3 regions of the Mesorhizobium sp. B2-5-11 genome follow, and region 1 is predicted to be linked to each of the others. Evidence: predicted binding sites of a transcription regulator. Region 1 holds the regulator's gene; each other region holds the start of a gene.

Evidence for each region. Region 1 encodes HrcA, which represses chaperone genes, less so after heat shock. Its sites were predicted from a motif close to GTTAGCACTCNCNNNNNGNGAGTGCTAAC; they were not measured.
Region 2: a site for HrcA is predicted at 1,374-1,402, ahead of FJ490_RS15395 (co-chaperone GroES). Genes of this name have one in related genera too.
Region 3: a site for HrcA is predicted at 982-1,010, ahead of groES (co-chaperone GroES). Genes of this name have one in related genera too.

Annotation. Positions count from the first base shown of each region.
Region 1 covers NZ_VFUK01000002.1:505,614-507,878, forward strand. The annotation lists gene rph (ribonuclease PH) at 1-165, opposite strand, end outside; gene hrcA (heat-inducible transcriptional repressor HrcA) at 351-1,463, shown strand; gene FJ490_RS09755 (hypothetical protein) at 1,501-1,695, shown strand; gene FJ490_RS09760 (sorbosone dehydrogenase family protein) at 1,820-2,265, shown strand, end outside.
Region 2 covers NZ_VFUK01000004.1:300,751-303,015, reverse strand. The annotation lists gene FJ490_RS15415 (hypothetical protein) at 270-476, shown strand; gene FJ490_RS15410 (hypothetical protein) at 482-673, shown strand; gene FJ490_RS15405 (DUF1488 domain-containing protein) at 697-963, opposite strand; gene FJ490_RS15400 (hypothetical protein) at 960-1,208, opposite strand; gene FJ490_RS15395 (co-chaperone GroES) at 1,454-1,768, shown strand; gene groL (chaperonin GroEL) at 1,829-2,265, shown strand, end outside.
Region 3 covers NZ_VFUK01000014.1:116,023-118,287, reverse strand. The annotation lists gene groL (chaperonin GroEL) at 1-541, opposite strand, end outside; gene groES (co-chaperone GroES) at 603-899, opposite strand.

The sequences.
Region 1 (2,265 bases):
CCCGGAATTGCGCATCCAGCCCGGCACCTTTTCTTCCAGGCTTGCCGTGCACAAGACATGCGTGTCGCCGAACTTCACCAGGCACGAGCCTTCGGCATGTTTGGAGATGCCGCGCTCGAAGGAGATGGCGCGCATTTCGTCGAACTGGCGTTTGGAGGGGCGCATTCGGCCTGCTTTCTTGTCAGCTTTTTTGAATCTTGGCCGGCTTTTAGACGCATGCGGGGCACGGCGTAAAGGAAAATGGACCGGCGGCCGCAAACGCGGCGACACCGGGGTGATCGCGCAACACGACACCGGGTTGCGCGCAGCGCCGCGAAGTCTATATCCTTGAACCGGAGGTTATGGCCGCAATGACCAAGGCAGTCGATCCCGCTTCGCAGTCGCTCGCTCTTCACACGCCGGCACTTCAGGCGCCCGCACTTCAGGCGCTCGACATGCGTTCGCGCGACATCTTCCGGCGCATCGTCGATTCCTATCTGAGGGACGGCGAGCCCGTGGGATCGCGCAGCCTGTCGCGCATCCTGCCGTCCTCGCTGTCGCCCGCCACCATCCGCAACGTGATGAGCGACCTCGAACATCTCGGCCTGATCTACGCGCCGCACATCTCGGCCGGCCGTCTGCCGACGCAGGCCGGCCTGCGCTTCTTCGTCGACGCCTTTATGGAACTGGGCGACCTCTCCGACGAGGAGCGGCGCAGCATCGAGGCGCAGGTGCGAGCCTCCGGCTCGGGCGCTACCCTGGAACACATGCTGACCGAGGCCAGCCAGATGCTGTCGGGCATGTCGCGCGGCGCCGGCCTGGTGCTGGCCGCCAAGAACGAGGTGGCCCTTAAGCACATCGAGTTCATCCAGCTCGAACCGACCAAGGCGCTGACCGTGATGGTGTCGCAGAACGGCGACGTCGAGAACCGGGTCATCGATCTGCCGGCCGGCATCACCGTCTCGCAATTGCACGAGGCCTCGAATTTCCTCAACGCCCATATTCGCGGCCGTACGCTGGCCGAGGCGCGGGCGGAGGTCGAGCGTATCAAGGAAGAGACAAGGGCAGCGCTCGACACGCTGTCGCAGGACCTGGTGGAGAAAGGGCTGGCGGTGTGGGCCGGCGCGGAAAGCGGCCTGCCGGCGCGCCTGATCGTGCGCGGCCGCGCCAATCTGCTCGAAAACGTCACCGCCCAGGCCGACATCGAACTCCTGCGCCACCTGTTCGAGGACATGGAGACGCAGGACGGGCTGATCCAGCTGCTCGACCTCGCCGAGGCGGGACCGGGCGTGCGCATCTTCATCGGCTCGGAAAACAAGCTTTTCTCGCTCTCCGGCTCGTCGCTGGTCGTGGCGCCTTACCGCGACAAGGACGCCCGCGTCGTCGGCGCGCTCGGAGTCATCGGCCCGACCCGGCTCAACTATGCCCGCATTGTCCCGATGGTCGACTATACGGCGCAGCTGATATCGCGCATGCTGCGCTGAGAGCTGGGATCGATCCAGCCGGCCGAGGAGAGAAAAGATGGCGCTGGAATCGTTCAAGGCCCAGATCAGCCTGCTGCTGGAGGAGATGGTCAACCAGCCTGAGGATGTGCGCGAAGTGCAGGAGCAATTGCGCGAGAAGCTGCGCGAAATCCGCGCCATGGGCATGCCGCTGCCGGCCGACCTCGTCGAACTGGAAAAGAACCTCGACGCCGATCTCGACGCGGATACCTGACCCGAATTCCTTCAACTCCCCGTGTCGTCCGGAACGACTGCCGAGCCCGCCCGTTCCCTTGGTGCATGTGACCTCGGTCTTGGGACAACGACATGCATGAAGAAGCGAGAAGCTGGAGACTGGGATGATCCGACTTGCCGGCGCGGTGGCGCTCCCTGCTGCCTTGCTCTTCGCCGCGACGGCATTGGCCCAGCAGGCAGAGCCGGTGCTGAAGGGCGCGGCCGCATTCGGTGACTGGCGTGCCGACGAGCCGGGCGTGCGCCGGCTGATCAGGCCGCAAGACCAGCCCCGGCCCTATGTCACCAGATCCGCTTCGAACAGCGCCGGTCCGGTGCAAAGGCCTCGAGGCGCCGAGCCGCGGCTGCCGGCGGGTTTTTCGGCGGAACTGATCGCGTCGGGCATCGATAATCCGCGCGTCGTGCGTGTCGCGCCCAATGGCGACCTGTTCGTCGCCGACAGCGAGGCCAACCAGATCCGCGTCTACCGTCTCGGCGAGGGCAGCGCGAAACCTGTCAGGGACGGCATCTTCGCCCGCAATCTCAACCGGCCCTACGGCATCGCCTTCTATCC
Region 2 (2,265 bases), on a different contig from region 1:
CATCAAGGGCGATGGGTCTTGCCAGCTTGCATTTTGCGGCCTGGGCCGGACAGGTCCTCGTCTTCGTCGTGACACTGACGCGCCGGCAAGAAGACTGCTACCCAGCCGCCTTGCGCGCTTTCAGCATCTGACGATCGGGGTCACGTGGCATGCGGCCGGCGTTAAAGCAGCCTATTTGCATTTGGCATGCAGGGCACTCGCCAAAAGAGTGCTATGGAAGGGCAAGAGCTTGCCCGCTCCGACTTTCCCCGACATTCGAGGCCATTTTCGTGCGTGAACCGTCGCTGTTGCCCGTCTTTGGAAAACTTGGCGCCAAGGGACCCCGTGCCGTTACGGTGGAACCGGTCCCGTCGGCAGGTATCGCCCCGCGGCTGCGGGAGGCGCTGGCCGCCCATGGCGGCATGGTGTTGAAGCTGTCGGTCGTCGCCTGGACGATATCGGTCCTGGGCATGGTCTTCTTCATGTTGCAGGGCTGAGGCAAATGGCCAACCGCTACGCACTGCGCATGGACTTGCCCCAAAGCTGGGCCATCATCGACGTCTTCACCGGCCAGCCCGTCGTCGTCAGGCAAAGGGCGATGGTCGGCATGAGCCCGCGCGACGCCAACGCCATGGTCGATCAGATGAATGTCCGGGACGTCAAGCGCCGGGAGAAGGCGGAGCGTAAATCCTGATCCAGCGCCGTCCGCCTGTCGTCTCAGCGGAAGTCGTCGGCCGTCAGCACATACATGCTCTTGCGCGTGCGGTCATAGGCCTTTGACGCTACGTCGCGGATGACACTGCTCTCGGTGTCGAAGGTGGCGAGATAGCCGGCTTCATTGGCTGCCGTCGCCGGCTGCATCCTCGTCATGGCATCGGCGGCGACCGAGAAGGAAATCTGGAACATGCCGTCATAGCCGACGAACCGGATGCGCTTGCCGGCCTCGTCGTAGCTGCGGCTGCGGTTGGGGAAGGTCAGGCTCATGATTTTGCCTCCGTCGTTTTCTTCACCGCGCGTTTCTTCTTCGGCGTCGGGTTCAGGGCCTCGGCCACGCGGTCGGCTTCTTCCTTGGCCAGCCGCAATTGCCTCAGCCTTGCCGTCTTGATCTCCCTGGCCCTCGCTTCGGACATATATTCGGCGGTTGCCTTGTTGCGCTCCGCCGTCTTCTTCTGCTTGTCGACAAAGCGCGCTTCAGCTTTTTCCATGATCGTCTGGTTGCCGTCGGCCATCGAGGAAATCTCCCTTGCGTCTGAAATCGTGAAAATGAACTTGTCCGATAAATAGGCACTCTGCCGGGAAAATTCAAATTTTTGAAATATTTGGTCGTTTTCCGACCCGATGAAACCGGGCGCCGAAATAATACTATGATTATTCAATATCCGCTCGGAATAAATTTTGGCACTCCTATCTATCGAGTGCCAAAGAGCCTATAGAAGGGGGCGGCCGCCTATGCCGGCCCCAGAAAGAAGTTCTCATGAAATTTCGGCCACTCCACGACCGCGTCGTCATCCGGCGCGCCGAAGGCGATATCAAATCCAAGGGCGGCATCATCATTCCCGACAATGCCAAGGAAAAGCCGCAGGAAGGCGAAGTGATCGCGGTTGGTCCCGGCGCCCGCGACGAAAACGGCGCACTTGTTCCGCTCGACGTCAAGGCCGGCGACTTGATCCTGTTCGGCAAATGGTCGGGCACGGAGGTCAAGATCGACGGCGAGGATCTTCTGATCATGAAGGAAGCCGACATCATGGGCGTTATCGAAAAGAGCGTCGAAGCCAAGAAGGCCGCCTGACTGAAGCGCCGCGCCTCTGCGCGGTGACGGCTCCACTCCAAATGCGAACTGGATAAAATCATGTCTGCCAAGGAAATCAAATTCTCCACCGATGCGCGCGACCGTATGCTGCGCGGCGTCGAGATCCTCACCAATGCGGTCAAGGTCACGCTCGGCCCCAAGGGCCGCAACGTCATCATCGACAAGGCCTATGGGGCGCCGCGCATCACCAAGGACGGCGTCACCGTCGCCAAGGAAATCGAGCTTGCCGACAAGTTCGAGAACATGGGCGCGCAGATGGTGCGCGAAGTGGCCTCGAAGACCAACGACCTCGCCGGCGACGGCACCACCACTGCCACGGTGCTGGCCGCCTCGATCCTGCGCGAAGGCGCCAAGCTGGTTACCGCCGGCATGAACCCGATGGACCTCAAGCGCGGCATCGACCAGGCCGTCGCGGCCGTCGTCGTGGAAATCAAGGCGAAGGCCAAGAAGGTCAAGTCGTCGGCCGAGATCGCGCA
Region 3 (2,265 bases), on a different contig from region 1:
TGGCTTCTTCAACCGTGATGACGCCTTCGTTGCCGACCTTCTGCATCGCTTCCGCGATCATCTTGCCGACCGACTCGTCGCCATTACCGGCGATCGTGCCGACCTGAGCAACTTCCTCGGAGGTCTTGATCTTCTTGGCGTTCTTGATCAGCGTCGCGACGACTTCGGTCACAGCCAGATCGATGCCGCGCTTCAGGTCCATCGGGTTCATGCCGGCGGCAACGGCCTTGTGGCCTTCCTGGACGATCGACTGCGCCAGAACCGTCGCGGTCGTGGTGCCGTCGCCGGCGATGTCGTTGGTCTTCGAAGCGACTTCGCGGACCATCTGCGCGCCCATGTTCTCGAACTTGTCTTCAAGCTCGATTTCCTTGGCGACGGTGACGCCGTCCTTGGTGATGCGCGGGGCGCCGAACGACTTGTCGATGACGACGTTGCGGCCCTTCGGGCCGAGCGTGACCTTCACCGCGTCGGCGAGGATGTTGACGCCGCGCAGCATGCGTTCGCGGGCATCACGGGAGAATTTGACGAGCTTCACAGCCATTTTTTTGCTCCTGGGCAATTCGGCCTAAATTCAGATTGGATGTGATGAAAGGCGACGGCGGTCAGCCGATGATGCCCATCACGTCGGATTCCTTCATGATCAGAAGGTCTTCGCCATTGAGCTTGACTTCGGTGCCCGACCACTTGCCGAACAGGATGCGGTCGCCAGCCTTGACGTCCAGCGGGACCAGCTTGCCGGTTTCGTCACGAGCACCGGAGCCGACAGCGATGATCTCGCCTTCCTGCGGCTTTTCCTTTGCCGTATCCGGGATGATGATCCCGCCCGCGGTCTTGGATTCGGATTCGACCCGCCGAACGACCACGCGGTCATGAAGCGGGCGGAACTTCGACTTTGCCATTTTTTCTTCCTCGGTGAGAGCGGTGAGAAACACCGTCCGGCCACGCCGGACAAACTGCAAAGCCCGGCTTTGCCGGACCGTTGTTAGCACTCACCGCGAGCGAGTGCTAACAACGGGAGGATTAAGGGGTAAGCCGGAGATAGTCAAGACGAAAGGGCAGGCGCATGAGCAAAATCTTGATCCAAAGCTCTCAGGCAAGGCGACCACTTTGAACACTCCTGCTGACTTCGTCATTTGGCATTCTCGGCAGCGCGTTTCGACAATTTATGTTCGCCTACCATTCCCAGCGGCTTTGGAGTGCTAAGAGCCTGTGAATTTCTTTGAAGATCCGTTGCAACGCCTGCGCGCTGCGGGGAGTGCTGATCAGGCAGCGAGACTTGCGAACTTCTTGTGCCAGGAGGCATTCGGATTGAAGGCCGTATCTCGCTTGTGGTTTGCTCAAACCCAGGACGCAGGGGTTGCTGCCGCTTACTTACATTTTGTCGGCCAGCCCGCTACGGCTGTCGCCGCATCACCGCACCTGCACACGGGTGCGCCTCGCGAGGAAGTTCATTCGGGAACAAACCCACTCGGAGTGCTGGTAGTCGGCAAGTGGTTTTGTTGCTGCCAAGCTCATCAGGTGCGCTCAATCCGCCGCGGCACCCCCCGTCTCACAATGGACTATGGCGCGTTTGATCCACACCAGAGCCGCCCCGGTAGGATCGGCTCCGTCGGTCAGACCAGACGGTGGCTGACTTTTCTAAACTCCAACCAATCAGGGGCGCCTCTAAACTCCAACCAATCAGGGGCGCCAGGAACAGGTCTGGGAGTGGGTCGCGAGTGACATCCGTACGCGAGGCAGCGCGCCTCCTCCAAGGGTGAAGATGCTCGCAGCCGAACTTGATCTGCCACATGCCGGCTTTGAAGTTCGTCGAAGCGAGAATAACCGTTGCTGGCGAAGTGACCCTGCATTACACCTGTGTAGCTTGGCATAGGTTGGGGACAGATTGTCTAAATAGTCCTGCGGGGCCGAGGGCCGACTTCCTCGAACCCGTCCGAGTAGAAATCGACGTGCGTTTCCATTTTGGTTGCGCGGGTGCTCCAACCTCAAGTCGCTTCCAACCACGAGCGCGGCTTTCCCGCACAGCGACCTCGAGCAGACAAGGGGCAATCATTGGAGCGCATCTCGGGTCGAACATACAGCTCCGAAATCTGGCCGGACTTGCCTCCTGCATAGATCGCCGTGCACTCATTCAGTACGACTATGCCGGCCGGCTCGCCACATTCATTTCGTTGGCAAGCACTGTCGCCGCGCTTTGTTTGACGAAGTCGGGCGTGGGCGCTTTCCCGCCAGAGAGTTCATCGAGTAGCGCGTGAATGAAACGGG